2 regions of the Agarivorans sp. 1_MG-2023 genome follow, and region 1 is predicted to be linked to the other one. Evidence: predicted binding sites of a transcription regulator. Region 1 holds the regulator's gene; the other holds the start of a gene.
The links. Region 1 encodes sigma-54, which starts transcription at its own class of promoters, with help from an activator protein. Its sites were predicted from a motif close to GTTGGCACGNNNNTNGNNT; they were not measured.
Positions count from the first base shown of each region.

Region 1 (7,427 bases):
CAATATATTGATCAAGAATTTGCCGCCGCCTGCGAAATGCTTTTAGCTTGTAAAGGTAAGGTGATTCTTACTGGTATGGGTAAATCAGGCCACATTGCCAATAAAATCGCCGCTACTTTAGCCTCTACCGGCACCGCCGCATTTTTTGTTCACCCTGGCGAAGCCTGCCACGGTGATTTAGGCATGATTGCTGCCGAAGACATTGTATTAGCCTTGTCTAATTCCGGCGAATCAGAAGAGATACTCTCGCTCTACCCTGTATTTAACCGAATTGGTGTTCGTTCTATTGCGATGACCAGCAACCCCAACTCGTCTATGGCCAAGCTTGCCAACTACCATTTATGTATCTCAGTACCTCGTGAAGCCTGCCCATTAGGGTTAGCGCCTACCGCAAGCTCTACAGCAACCTTGGTAATGGGCGACGCGTTGGCGGTAGCACTATTAGAAGCCCGTGGGTTTACTGCCGATGATTTTGCGCTATCTCATCCTGGCGGCACTTTAGGTAAAAAATTATTGTTAAGTGTGAGTGACTTAATGCTAAGCGGGGAACAAATCCCTCTAGTAACAGTCGAACAAACTATTCGTGAAGCATTGTTCGAAATTACTGCCAAAGGTTTAGGTATGGTGGGAATTGTTGATGCTAAGCAGCAATTGGTGGGTATTTTTACCGACGGCGACTTACGTCGAATACTTGATCAACGCATCGATATACATGACACACCAATTGGCCAAGTAATGACTAAAAACCCCAAAGTCATTGAAGACTCTTGGTTAGCCTTTGACGCCTTAAAGCTGATGAAAGCCAAATCAATTAACGGCTTGTTTGTATTAAACCAACAGACCGTAGTGGGGGCCTTTAACATGCATACCCTGCTGCAGGCTGGAGTATATTAATGACGATTAACACGCCTTATGGCTCGGTAAGCTCGCAAAACTTTACCCGTGCTAAAAACATCAAATTGCTTATTTGCGATGTTGATGGAGTGTTTTCCGATGGCCGGATTTACCTTGGCAACGATGGTGAAGAGCTAAAAGCCTTTCATACTCACGATGGCTTTGGCATTAAAGCCTTGTTAAACATTGGTGTAGAAGTGGCCATTATTACCGGCCGCCAATCTACTATCGTAGAAAAACGCATGCAGGCTTTAGGTGTAAGCCGCATTTACCAAGGCCAACAAAACAAGATGGTGGCCTACCAACAAATGCTCGAACAACTCAACCTGTCAGCTGACAAAGTGGCATACATTGGCGACGATGTGGTTGATACACCGGTAATGCGCGCGTGTGGCTTAGGTGTTGCAGTACATGACGCCCACCCGCTGTGTAAACAAGATGCTAACTTAGTTACCATTACCCCAGGTGGTTTTGGCGCAGTACGCGAGCTTTGTGATCTGATACTGCAAGCCAAAGATCAGCTAGAATATGCTCAAGGTATGAGTGTATGAATCGCGTTACGCTGTTTTTTGCGAGCCTGTTCGTTCTCGCCTTGGTGTTGTGGCAATTAAGCCCCTCAGATCCTAAACAACAAAGCGCTCAACGCGAAGCCAGCAAGCCCAACTTTGTTGCAGAGAAACTCTATAGCGTCAGCTTTGGCGAAAACGGCAGCCCACGTTACCGTATCTACGCCGAACAAATGGAGTTTTTTGAACAACTTAAGCACACAGAATTTACTCAACCAAAGATTTTGGTTTACCCAGATCCTCGTCAACCTGTATGGCAAATTGTGGCTGATCACGCTACAGTACAGCAGCAACAAACTGTCACCTTAAATGACAATGTAGTGATTAAAAACTTAAGTCGTGGCGAGTATGTTCGCGACATAATTACCGAAAGTTTGGAAATCGATCTGCAAAGCGAAACCATGAGCAGCGATCAACCTGTTACCGTGTATGGCCCATCGTACGAACTGTATGGTGTTGGCATGGACGGTGATCTAGCTAACGAAATAGTGACTTTATTAGATGATATCGAAGCGGTTTACCACAACCCACAAGAGTAAGTTAGCGCTAGCGGCTAGCTTGTTTATGCTTTCTTGGGGTTCTCAAGCACTTGAAGACGACTTCAACAAACAAATTATTGTTGATGCCGACCGCCAGCAGGTCAACATCAAAGAAAACCGCGTCACTTTCTACAATAATGTAGTGGTGACTCAAGGTTCAATAAAAATGCACGCCGAAGAACTCAGCGTAATAGGTAGTGAAGAAAAAGGCAGCGAGGTGATGATCGCCAAAGGCGAACCGGCAACTTTTTACCAACTACTAGACAGCGGCAAGCCGATTGAAGCAGAGGCCAACGAGGTGCGTTACGATTTAAAAACGCAGACCCTCACCTTAACCAACAATGCTCAGCTCAAGCAAGAAGAGAGCTTAGTAAAAGGCCAAATGATTAAATACAGCATTAATAAACAAGAGATGGTTGCTCAAGGCGATGAAAATAATCGCGTAACCACTATCTTCCTGCCTCAGCAATTAGAAGAACTCTCCCCCGAGGACAATGAGTAATCATGAGTACCTTAATCGCTGAGAACCTTGCCAAAAGCTACAAAGGTCGCAAGGTAGTAAAGAACGTCAGTTTAAATGTAGAAACCGGGAAAATTGTTGGTTTACTAGGGCCAAACGGCGCCGGTAAAACCACTACCTTCTACATGGTGGTTGGTCTAGTGCCGCGAGACCAAGGCCGAATACTTATCGATGACGATGATCTGTCTAGCACCGCTATGCATACTCGTGCACGAAAAGGCATTGGTTATCTCCCGCAAGAGGCCTCTATCTTTCGCCGTTTATCGGTAGAAAAAAATATTCTGGCGGTATTAGAAACCCGTAAGGATTTGGACAAAGAGCAGCAGATTGGCGCATTGGACGATTTGCTAGAAGAGTTTCACATTGGCCATATTCGCAAAAATCTTGGTATGAGCCTGTCAGGCGGAGAGCGTCGCCGGGTAGAAATTGCCCGCGCCTTAGCCGCAGCCCCTAAGTTTATTTTGCTTGACGAACCCTTCGCTGGGGTAGATCCTATTTCCGTTATTGATATTAAAAAAATCATTGAACACCTGCGTGATCGCGGTCTAGGTGTATTAATTACCGACCACAATGTAAGGGAAACTCTCGATGTTTGTGAGCATGCCTATATCGTTAGTCAGGGTGAATTGATAGCCTCAGGTAAGCCACAAGAAATACTTGAAAACGAGCACGTGAAACGAGTTTATCTCGGTGAACAATTCAAGCTATAGTTAAAGTGCAGCTTAGAAAATAATATAAAAAGAAGGGATAGCGGTAGTTAATGAAAGCATCTTTGCAGTTGCGTCTTGGTCAGCAGTTAACCATGACCCCCCAGTTACAACAGGCCATACGCTTACTCCAGCTTTCAACCCTGGATTTACAGCAAGAAATTCAAGAGGCTCTGGAAAGTAACCCTCTGCTTGAGGCGGATGAGTCACATTCGAATGATAGTGACGCAACAGACGCTAAGTCAGCCAATGAAAAATCTACAGAAGCCGAATCTAGCGCCGACGTAGACAGCAGCCAAATGGAAGCTGGCGATGCCATTAACCAAGAAACTGTTTCTGATGACCTGCCCGTAGACTCCACTTGGGACGATATTTATAGCGCCAGTTCCGCGCCAGCTAGCTCATCGAGCGGCAGTAGCGGTGGTGACGACAATGATATGTTATTCCAAGGCGAAACCGTTGATTCCTTACAAGATCACATGCTGTGGCAAATGCGCCTTACTCCTTTCAGCGAAGTAGACCAAGCCATTGCTTTAGCCATTATTGATGCAGTAGATGAATCAGGTTACCTCACACAAGATTGTGAACAGTTATTAGATGGCCTCAATTCTAGTGACAATAACGACTTAGATGTAGAGCTTGACGAAATTGAAGCAGTACTAAAACGGATTCAGCATTTCGACCCCGTAGGCATTGCCGCGCGCTCGCTACAAGAATGCTTGTTAATTCAATTAAGTCGTTTTTCCCCAGAAACACCATGGCTAAATGAAGCCAAAGATGTGGTGTCTAACCATATCGATGTATTAGCCAATCGAGATTTTCGCTTATTGGCTCGAAAGACCAAATTAAAAGAAGACCAGCTGCGCGAAGTGATGCGTTTGATTCACACCTTAGAGCCACGCCCGGGTAACGCTGTTGAGCCAAACCAAGCCCAATACGTTATTCCCGATGTTTCCGTAGTGAAGCGTCAAGGTCGCTGGGTGGTAGAGCTAAACCCCGATGCGATGCCGAAGCTAAGAGTAAACTCTCACTATGCATCCTTAAGTAAAACGTCTAATGCCACCGATACTCAGTTTATCCGTAGCCACTTACAAGAAGCCAAGTGGTTTATTAAGAGTATTGAAAGCCGCAACGAAACCTTACTCAAAGTCTCTAACTGTATCGTTCACCACCAACAAGCCTTCTTCGAATACGGTGAAGAAGCAATGAAGCCAATGGTGCTGAACGATGTAGCCGAAGCAGTAGAAATGCACGAATCAACAATTTCGCGAGTGACAACTCAAAAATTCATGCATACACCTCGCGGCATTTTCGAACTTAAATATTTCTTCTCTAGCCATGTGGCTACCGATGGCGGCGGTGAATGTTCATCTACCGCTATTCGTGCATTAATTAAGAAACTGGTTGCTGCCGAAAATACCAGTAAACCTCTCAGCGATAGTAAGATTGCTGATATTTTGGCAGATCAGGGGATCAAGGTGGCAAGGCGTACGATTGCAAAATATCGTGAGTCTTTAGCGATACCACCTTCTAACCAACGTAAGAGCCTACTTTAAGGCCAATCAAGGGGACTATATTTATGCAAATTAATCTTACCGGACACCACGTTGATATTACTGAGTCTTTAAAAGAATATGTCCATAACAAGTTTGCCAAGCTCACTCGACGATTTGACCAGATAAACAATGTTCATGTCATCCTCAACGTCGAGAAGCTCAATCAAATCGCAGAAGCCACCTTACATTTAAATGGCGGTGAATTATTCGCTACCGCTGAACATTCAGATATGTATGCCGCCATTGATGGCCTCATCGACAAACTTGACCGCCAAGTTATCAAACATAAAGAAAAACTTAACAAACATTAGTCACCTCCATGCAAATAGATAAAGTACTAAGCTTGGATTGCACTCAAAGTGCAGTCCAATGCTCTTCAAAAAAACGCGCCTTAGAAATCATTAGTGAACTAGCCGCTGGTCAACTGGATACGACAGCTCAATGTATATTTGAGAGTTTGTTGAATAGAGAAAAAATGGGCAGCACCGGTATCGGGCAAGGCGTGGCAATACCTCATGGCCGCATTGATAAACAGCATCAAACAACCGCTGTTTTTTTACGTTGTGATCCTCCAATTGCTTTTGACGCCATTGACAATAAACCTGTTGATTTGGTTTTTGCCTTACTGGTACCAGAAGATCAGTGTAAACAACACCTCAACACCTTATCTCAAGTAGCTGAAAAACTTAACGATAAGCAAGTATGCAAACAACTTCGTTGTGCACAAAGTGATGACGAATTATACGACATCATGGTAGCCTAATACTCTAATCACCGTTAGGGATAGTCATGGAACTCATTATCGTGAGTGGGCGTTCTGGTTCAGGAAAAACCGTCGCCTTGAGAGTACTAGAAGATCTGGGCTACTATTGTGTAGACAACCTCCCGGTTGTGTTATGGCAATCTCTTATCGATAACTTAAAAAATACTTACTCTAAAGTAGCAATAAGTATCGATATTCGAAACCTTCCAGACGAACCTTCGCCGATAGGCCAAATTATTCGCAACGCCGGCCCTGATGTGAATCTGTTAAGCATTTTTTTAGATGCTAAAGACGAGGCGCTGATCCGCCGTTACAGCGAAACTCGGCGAGTTCACCCGCTGAGTCAAACCAATTTGTCTCTGGCTGAAGCGATTGAATCGGAAACCGAGCTGCTGGCACCGTTATCTCGAAATGCTGATTTACGCATCGATACTTCACGCTTATCAGTGCATGAGCTAAGTGGCTTAATTCGCTCTAGAGTAACTGGCGATCAGCAACAACAGTTAATTTTAGTGTTTGAATCATTTGGCTTTAAAAACGGCGTGCCTAATGATGCTGACTATATGTTTGATGCTAGATTTCTGCCTAACCCTCATTGGCAAGAAGAGTTGCGGCCACTGACAGGCTTAGATAAACCTGTTCAAGAGTATTTATCTGCACAAGCTTTGGTCAATCAATACATTGAGCAAATTCGTGATTTACTACAATCTTGGTTACCGCATTTGGAAGCCAATAACCGCGCTTACCTAACCATTGCCATTGGTTGCACTGGTGGCCAACACCGCAGTGTTTACGTAGCAGAAAAATTAGCTGAACACTTTAGTGCCCAGCGTAAAGTACAACGTCGCCATCGCACTTTGGAACACCGTCTTGAAGCTCACTAGGCAAGTTATCGTTAAAAACAAGCTGGGGTTGCATGCTCGCCCAGCGACAAAACTGGTAGAGCTGGCCCAGAAATTTGATGCTGAACTAACCATTATCGATGGCGAGAAAACCGCCTCTGCCGCCAGTGTAATGGGCTTGTTGGTGTTAGCCAGCGCTCAAGGAAATACCTTAACCATTATTTCCGAAGGGGACGATGCCACTGCCGCTTTAGATGCCGTTCAAGCGTTAATAGAAGCGAATTTCGACGAAGAATAAACCAAAGCGCAATAAACACACGCTACACTTAGCAAGCGCCGCTTAAACAAACAATAATAGGGAATGCTTATGCCGGAAGAGATGGAGTTAAACCCTAATCAGCACAAACGCTTACAGGAGCTTAACCAAGCTCTAGACAGCGGTATGTTTGTGCATGTTAGGCGCATGCTTCATCAAATGCCGGCCTGTGACGTAGCCTTACTGCTAGAATCTAGCCCCCCAGCAGGGCGGAAAGTGTTATGGCAACTCACCGATCCTGAACAACACGGCGAAATTCTCGAAGAACTTAACGAAGACGTAATGGAAGGCGTGCTGCAATTAATGGCGCCAGAGACGCTTGCCGCAGCCACCGAAGGCATGGACACCGATGACATCGCTTACGTGCTGCGTAGCCTGCCTGATAGTGTTTATCAAGAAGTATTAGAACAGATGGACGGGCAAGATCGCCATCGTGTAGAAGCCGCCTTAGCCTACCCTGAAGATACTGCCGGCAGTATCATGAACACTGATACCATCACCATTCGTGCCGACGTCACCATTGATGTGGTATTACGCTACTTACGGGTGCGCGGTGAATTACCCGAAGCCACTGACGCCCTGTATGTGGTGGACGAGGATGATTCACTACTCGGCGATATCCCCTTATCGACCCTGCTTACCGTTAACCCAAATGTTAACGTTCGCGACGTGATGGACAGTAAGGCAGAGACTATTCCGGTAGCGATGGATGAAGACGATGTAG
Region 1 covers NZ_JAUOSJ010000008.1:172,027-179,453, forward strand. Annotated here, with positions in the region: gene Q4592_RS13560 (KpsF/GutQ family sugar-phosphate isomerase) at 1-894, shown strand, start outside; gene kdsC (3-deoxy-manno-octulosonate-8-phosphatase KdsC) at 894-1,445, shown strand; gene lptC (LPS export ABC transporter periplasmic protein LptC) at 1,442-1,999, shown strand; gene lptA (lipopolysaccharide transport periplasmic protein LptA) at 2,025-2,501, shown strand; gene lptB (LPS export ABC transporter ATP-binding protein) at 2,504-3,229, shown strand; gene Q4592_RS13585 (RNA polymerase factor sigma-54) at 3,280-4,782, shown strand; gene hpf (ribosome hibernation promoting factor) at 4,806-5,093, shown strand; gene ptsN (PTS IIA-like nitrogen regulatory protein PtsN) at 5,102-5,545, shown strand; gene rapZ (RNase adapter RapZ) at 5,572-6,429, shown strand; gene Q4592_RS13605 (HPr family phosphocarrier protein) at 6,395-6,685, shown strand; gene mgtE (magnesium transporter) at 6,755-7,427, shown strand, end outside.

Region 2 (7,427 bases), on a different contig from region 1:
GATAAAGGCAATGCGGTATTGTTTAAGACTTGCTGTAATACAAAGCTTGAACGCACCCCTGTTACTCCGTCTATACGAGTCAGTTTACCCAGTAAAAAGGCTTGGTAATGATCCATATCCGGCACCACAACTTTTAGCTGATAATCTGCATCAGTGCCGGTAACCAATACACACTCCATCACTTCTTCGTAAGCGCTGATGATCTTTTGAAAATTTTCGAAGCGCTCTGGTGTATGCCTATCCATAGAGATATGAATATAGGCAGTAAGGTTTAAATTAAGTTTCTTTTCATTGAGCAGAGTAACATGCTTGGCTATAAGCCCAGCATCTTCAAGGGCTTTTACTCGCCTTGAACAAGGCGAAGGTGATAAACCTATTTGCTCCGCCAATTCAAGATTACTAATCCGACCGTTTTTTTGCATCAGGTCCAAAATCTTTTTGTCGGTGCGATCTAAGCGCATTTAACACCTCATCATTAACTTCCATTAAACTTGAGGTTTATTTCACCTCATTATCGGAAAATAAACAACAGTTGTTGCTCAATAAGGTTGTATACCAACAATCTTAGCAAACACTCGCCCCCTATATTTAATTACACTAATCACAGTGAAAAATACAAGGGAACAACAGCAAGCTTACCCGCTTGCTTGTGACTAACACGCTCACTCAGCATGTTAAGCCCACTCTAAAAGGCATTTACCCAATGTCCGCTAAGAGAGCAGTGATTACCCATCACTTACGTATCCAAACTAAACAAAGGCGGCCTAGGCCGCCTTTTTGTTTAATCTTTTAGCAGTTGTTGTACGGCATTTAGCCGATGCCCGATTATTTCATTTTTTTTACCATTTTCGGTTGACTTAAACCGGTAAAATTCGTTTAATAGCGCCCGTCGCCCGGATAGCTCAGTCGGTAGAGCAGAGGATTGAAAATCCTCGTGTCGGTGGTTCGATTCCGCCTCCGGGCACCACCTTTAAAAAGCCTGCATTTATGCAGGCTTTTTTCGTTTCAGGCCTGCAAACCCTAGCATTAATTTACGCTATCGCTTTAGCTTTCATCTCGCTACACTCTACCTAACTGTTTTCAGTGAAACGCTCACTATTTCAAGGAATGAAATATGCGCCTACCCGCAATACTTAGCTCAGTCCCCTTGTTGTTCTCAATGGGCAACGCTCACGCCGATTTTTTCGAGCAGTTTGTTGATCCCACCGACGGAAGAATGGATGCCAGCCAATGGTTAATGGACAATGCTGTGGGCTTTTTACCGGTACCTATCATTATTACCGACCCCGCAGTGGGTTACGGTGGCGGCTTGGTTTTGGCATTTTTCCATGAGAATGAAGAGCGCCAAAACAATCTCGTTGAAGATGAAGATCCCAATGCCCCCCTCAAACTAACCCCCAGCGTTTCAGGTTTACTTGGCTTAGCCACAGAGAACGGCACACGCGGCGCTGGCGCTTTTCACATGGGTATTTGGAAACAAGACACTATTCGTTACATTGGCGCTATCGCTGGAGTCGATGCCAATATCGACAGTTTTCGCTTACCGAGTGATGGGATTATTGGCGATATACCGATTAGAGTGAACCTTAAAGGCACTTATTTACTTCAACAAATCCGTTTTCGTTTAGGTGATAGCCCTTGGTTTGCGGGTGCAAAATACTCGTATTTAGACAGTGATAGTGAATTCTCTATCGGTGACTTACCTGATTACTTAAAACCACAGTTAAGCATGAAAGATGGCGGCTTAGCCTTATTGCTTAACTATGATACACGCGACAACTCTTTTAGCCCCAACCAAGGCTTATATGGCAACGTGAGTTACGCCAAGCATGCCGATTACTTTGGTGGAGATAAAGACTACGCGATTGCCTCTGGCGAGTTTTCTGGCTTTAGCTATTTAGGTGGCAAATTTCAAGGTTCAGCGAGGCTTTCGGCATCGAGTGCCCATGGTGATACACCGTATTATGCCCTGCCCTTTATTGAAATGCGCGGTATTCCAGCCATGCGCTATCAAGGAGAGCGCATGGCAACCTTACAGGGAGAGCTGCGCTACGACTTTGATGCGCGCTGGTCTGGGGTAGTATTTGGCGGTCTAGGCCAAGCCTTTAATGCTGATCAACACTTAGGAGATACCCCCAACCGCTATGCCAAAGGCATTGGCTTTCGTTACTTAATGGCAAGACGTTTTAACTTACGCACGGGTATTGATGTCGCTCGCGGCCCAGAAGACACTACCGTTCACTTTATAGTTGGCGCAGGTTGGTCTGATTTTTAAACTAAAAAGCACCAAATGTTGACTTTTTGTTAACAACAAGCTCTACTGGTAAGACCTCTTAACTAAGGAATAGTTATGCTTCCCAGTATTCGCAAGGCCAACCTAATGCTCAGCTTGTTTGGCATGTTTAAGGTTCCGTTAATTTGGTACTGCCGCCCCAAGATTTTAGCCATGGACGAACAAAAAGTAGTGGTAAAGATCCCACTTAAGCGCCGTACTAAAAATCACTTAAACAGCATGTACTTTGGCACCTTAGCTGTGGGAGCAGATGTAGCCGGTGGCTTTTTAGCCATTGCAAAAGCTGAACAACATGGCAAAAAGGTGTCTTTGGCTTTTAAAGCAGTAGAGGGGAAATTTTTAAAACGCCCTGAAGCCGATGTGATTTTTACCTGCACCGACGGTTTACTGATTGATCAAATGCTTGAGAAAACCATGGCCAGTGGCGAACGTGTAAACCAAGCTGTTACTATCGATGCCACTTGCCCAAGCATTAGTGGTGACGACATTGTAGCGACCTTCTCACTCACTTTGTCACTTAAAGCGGTTCAATAAATTCATCGCGATACTTATCGGTTAAGTGTCGCATTCATAACTATTTAGAGCCTAGCTTAATAATCAGACGCGGTTCATTCTACCTCCCAGCTCCCCCCTTTAAAAACGACCTTTAAAAACGCCCTTTTGCAAAGTGCAAATGCTGCTAATGCCTCCGCTTAGAAAGCTCATGTACACCTTCTAACACACTGAATAATTTAGAGATAAAAAACATGGCACGAAACTGGATATAACTTACTCAACAAGACCTATTTAGGCCATTAGTAAGCTACCGAGGTACACCATGAAATCAGCAAAAAGTCGCAAACTAAACCAGTTAACTATCGGCTTTGTTGTTATTGCCGCAGTGCTTAGCTTCTCCAGCCACGCAGGTATTATTTATACTATTGAAGCACCAGGGATTCAGAGCTCGCAGGTGGGCGGGACCTTGCAAACCGAAACCTTTGACAGCTTAGCTAAAATTGGCCTGAACAACGGTCATCAAACCGATTTTGGCGATTACTCCGTCGATAAAGGTACTGCAAAAGTGGTTAACTTCGGTGTGTATGGTGGCGCTTATGGTGAAGGTAAGTACTTATTTATTCCCAATAAAAGTTCAGTGACCTTAGATTTTAACCAAGCCATGGGATACTTTGGATTTTGGTGGAGCGCAGGAGATAGCGGGAATCAACTCAGTATTACTACTCAATCTGAAAGCTTAAGTTTTGTTACTAACCAAATTTTAGATGCGGCAGTATTAGAACCCGAACATTACGGTAGTCCAACCAGCGTAAGCGGCAACAAACGCGAACCATACGGCTATGTGAACCTATTTGCAGAAAGCGAAGCCGACAAAATTACGTCTATTCAATTTTTTGGCCGTAATTTCGAAACCGACAATCACAGCGCGAGCTTGCAGCTGCAAACCATCACTGGACGTTCATTGTCGCCAGTGACAGTGCCTGAACCAAACACATGGTGGCTAGTCAGCTTAGGATTGGTATTGTTAGTGTTCAGTCGAGTAAAGCGAAACAGAAAAGCTTAACTTAACGGTAACTGACACTGCTCTAAGCAACTACTTAACTCGCTTAGAGCATCCGCTTAACCAAGCCTCCTCCCATCTTCAGCACGTTTAACGCTATCTTCTTAAAAATTGTTCAACCAAATAGAATCAATTAACGCCTCATTAATAAAAGTAAAATAACATTACAGCTTGATATATTTAACTCTCGGCTACAAAATGGACAACCAATTTAAATAATTGGATAACCTGTAGAAAAACAACGATATTCACTGTGATTAAAGGACTAAACATGCGAACTGCGTTTATTCTCGCCGCTACTCTCACCGTCAGCGCTTGCGCTACAACTCAGCAAAATACTCAACTTGAAGATGCATTAGAAACAACCGGCTCGATAGAGATCATCAATCAACAAGCACTTAGTTACCTCGCCGAAGATGCCAAAATTAGTATTCGAGGAAAAGGGTATCGCTGGACAGAAGGCCCTGTTTGGATTGCCGAACAAAACTATTTACTGTTTTCTGATATCCCCAACAACACGGTAATAAAATACCAGCCGAATCAGGGGACTTCTGTTTATTTGGCGCAGTCTGGTGCGAGCGGTTTATATGAGGGTGATTATGGTCAGGGCGCTAATGGTTTATTGCTTAACGATGATGGCCAACTCGTCCTCCTGCAGCAGGGGGATCGCCGAGTAGCGATAATGGATGCTCCTCTTACATCACCAAAAAGCGAATTTATTACTTTGGCCAGCCACTATCAAAAAAAGCGCCTAAATAGCCCTAATGACGCGGTTTACCATAGTGACGGTAGTTTGTATTTTACCGATCCACCTTACGGCTTAAATGCCGGTATGGATGATCAACGTAAGGAGATTGACTACCAAGGTATTTACCGCTTAAGCAGCGATGGTGAAGTAAGCCTATTGGATAAGAGCGTGAATTTTCCAAACGGTATTGCATTGTCCTTAGACGAAACGACTTTATATGTTGCGGTGTCTGATGATGCCCACCCTCGCTGGTTAGCCTACGATCTTAACGCTGATGGAAGCATTGAAAATAAGCGTATGTTCTATAACGCTAAAGCGCTGATTGGTGTAGAAGGAGAGCAAGGCCTGCCAGATGGCATGGTAGTGCATTCAAGTGGTAATATTTTTGCTTCTGGCCCTGGTGGCGTGTGGCTGTTTAGCCCTAAAGGAGAGGTACTAGCAAAAATTCGCACCGGTAGGTTAACCGCCAATTGCACCCTTTCAGCGGATGAAAAAACACTGTTTATCACCGCTCACGATACCTTATTGTCTGTGCCACTGTTATAAGCTGAGGCTGCATTAGCGGAGCAATCTCGAAAGTATGTTGCTCCGTTGAATGCTGATATTAGCGGTCCCGCTATTTACTCAGTAGAATTACTTAGCAGCCACTTATTACCTTTTAAATCTAAAAAATCTCGGCCTATTTTCAACACCATAATTTTACGCTCGGCCTCACTGTCCAGATAAGCGCCCGCAGCAACCGTAGCTTGCGGATTTTTAGCTAACATTAGCCCTCCCGCCATGCGTTTCCCCGCCACTACATTGCCGCCTTCCAATACGCCCATTTCAATCACTGACGGGGCATGGAAATACCAGTAATCATCATCTTCTGCTTCCAGCGCATACTCACCTTGTAAAAAACGTACCCCACGCTTTCCTTGTTGAGCACTGTCTAAACACACAACTGCATCAGTAAAACTTAGGCTACGAGTTGGCATTTCTATCACACTCACTAAGCGCTCTTCAAAGCCAGAGCCCACTCCAACTGATTTACAGCCACTCAGCAGTAAAACCACTAAGCCAATCATTAGTATGCTTAGACTATTTTTATTGTTCACCACTTTACTTCCTTATTTGGGTTTAAACGCCAATGCGCCGCCAAGCAACAAATAAACACTCCTTAACGTCACTAACAACTCAATACTACTCAGATTTAAAGTAGCACAATTGCTATCAATGCGATTGACGAGTTAACCCATCACCTTTAAACACATTTAATAAAACCATTTATTGCCCAATCGGCCGCTAAACCACTATTGCAATGTGGTTTTCTGTAAATAGCCAAAGTTCCTATTCATAAAACTATAATTAAATGCAAATGATTTTAATTCTCATTCGTATTATGTATAGTGCGCTTTAATTACACTTTACAGGATAAGGACAAAGCCTGGTTTTTATGAAAACACTCAATCGCACACTCATTGCCAACGCAATAATACTCAGCTTAAGCCCAGTCGCCATGGCTAATTCCAACAGCACCATGTTTGATGAAGTGGTCGTGTCGGCAACCCGTACTGAGCAAAATCTTAAAGATGTTTCATCTAGCGTAAGTTCTGTTAGCTCAGAGCAACTAGAGAAGCAAATGGCTAACGATTTAAACGATGTAGTACGTTATGAGCCAGGCGTTACCACAACAGGCCAAGGTAGATACGGCACTAGCGGGTTTAACATTCGGGGCCTTGATGGTAGCCGTATCAAACTGATGGTTGACGGTATTGAGCAACCAACAGCCTACAACCCAGGCGGCGACGTAATGAACAAGGGACCAAACTCCTATGAGATTGATACCTTAAGTGCTGTAGAAATTAACAAAGGCCCGGCCTCTAGTTTGTATGGTAGTGACGCCTTAGGTGGTGCGGTACTGCTACGCACTAAAAATCCTGAAGATGTATTAGACGAAGGCGATGCTAATCACGTAGCGATAAAGGCTGGCTATAACAGCTCGAACGAAGCTTACAAAACAACCCTAGAGCTGGCCAAGCGTTACCAAAACTGGGAAGGCTTAGCTATTTATACGTATCGTGATGGCAGCGAAACCCAAGCCCACTCTTCTGGTGCGGACATCAATGGCCGAGATCGTGGTCAAGCCGATCCTTATGACTTTGACTCGCATAACTTGCTATTAAAAGCCAATTACCAGCTAAATGAAGCGCATACATTTGGTGTAGTTGCCGAGTTGTTCCAACGCCAATCTAAAGGGCAAATACTGAGTAATGAAGGCTACACCATTGCACCAGGCTTTACCTATACCAATGCTAACAGTGAAGACGAAGATAGCCGCAGCCGCGTAGGATTAAATCATACCTGGACAGCCAATAATCTCGCCTTTGATGACGTGTTTTGGCAGCTAAGTCATCAACAAAGCAAGTCTGAGCACAATAACTACGACACCACCGGTTTTTACGGCAGTCGCAACCGCGAGCGTAATGGCGAAGACAGCAGTCTGCAGTTTGATGCACAATTTAATAAATTACTCGAATTTGCTCACGGTAGCCATGAGCTAAGCTATGGTTTAAGTGCTATTAATAGTGACTTTGAGCTAGATTACCGCACCCACTACTTTGATACAGGAACGGTTGACCCAGGAGCCCCAGAGGTGCCAGCAGCAGATTCCGAAAAGCGCGGAATATTTATTCAAGATCATATGTACTTGCTAGATGAGCGCTTAGTGGTAACCGCAGGTCTGCGTTATGACGACTACCAAGCAACTCCAGATGCGAGCAGCGGCTTTGAGCAACATAACAGTGATGCACTTACCAAACGTTTAGGCGCGGTTTACCATTGGAACCAGC
Region 2 covers NZ_JAUOSJ010000003.1:11,426-18,852, reverse strand. Annotated here, with positions in the region: gene Q4592_RS04435 (Lrp/AsnC family transcriptional regulator) at 1-461, opposite strand, end outside; tRNA gene Q4592_RS04430 (tRNA-Phe) at 892-967, shown strand; gene Q4592_RS04425 (glyceraldehyde-3-phosphate dehydrogenase) at 1,115-2,275, shown strand; gene Q4592_RS04420 (PaaI family thioesterase) at 2,351-2,827, shown strand; gene Q4592_RS04415 (PEP-CTERM sorting domain-containing protein) at 3,111-3,851, shown strand; gene Q4592_RS04410 (SMP-30/gluconolactonase/LRE family protein) at 4,120-5,142, shown strand; gene Q4592_RS04405 (hypothetical protein) at 5,217-5,693, opposite strand; gene Q4592_RS04400 (TonB-dependent hemoglobin/transferrin/lactoferrin family receptor) at 6,032-7,427, shown strand, end outside.
Region 2: Q4592_RS04415 (PEP-CTERM sorting domain-containing protein) is a predicted target of sigma-54. The motif match lies at 3,039-3,057, and genes of this name have one in related genera.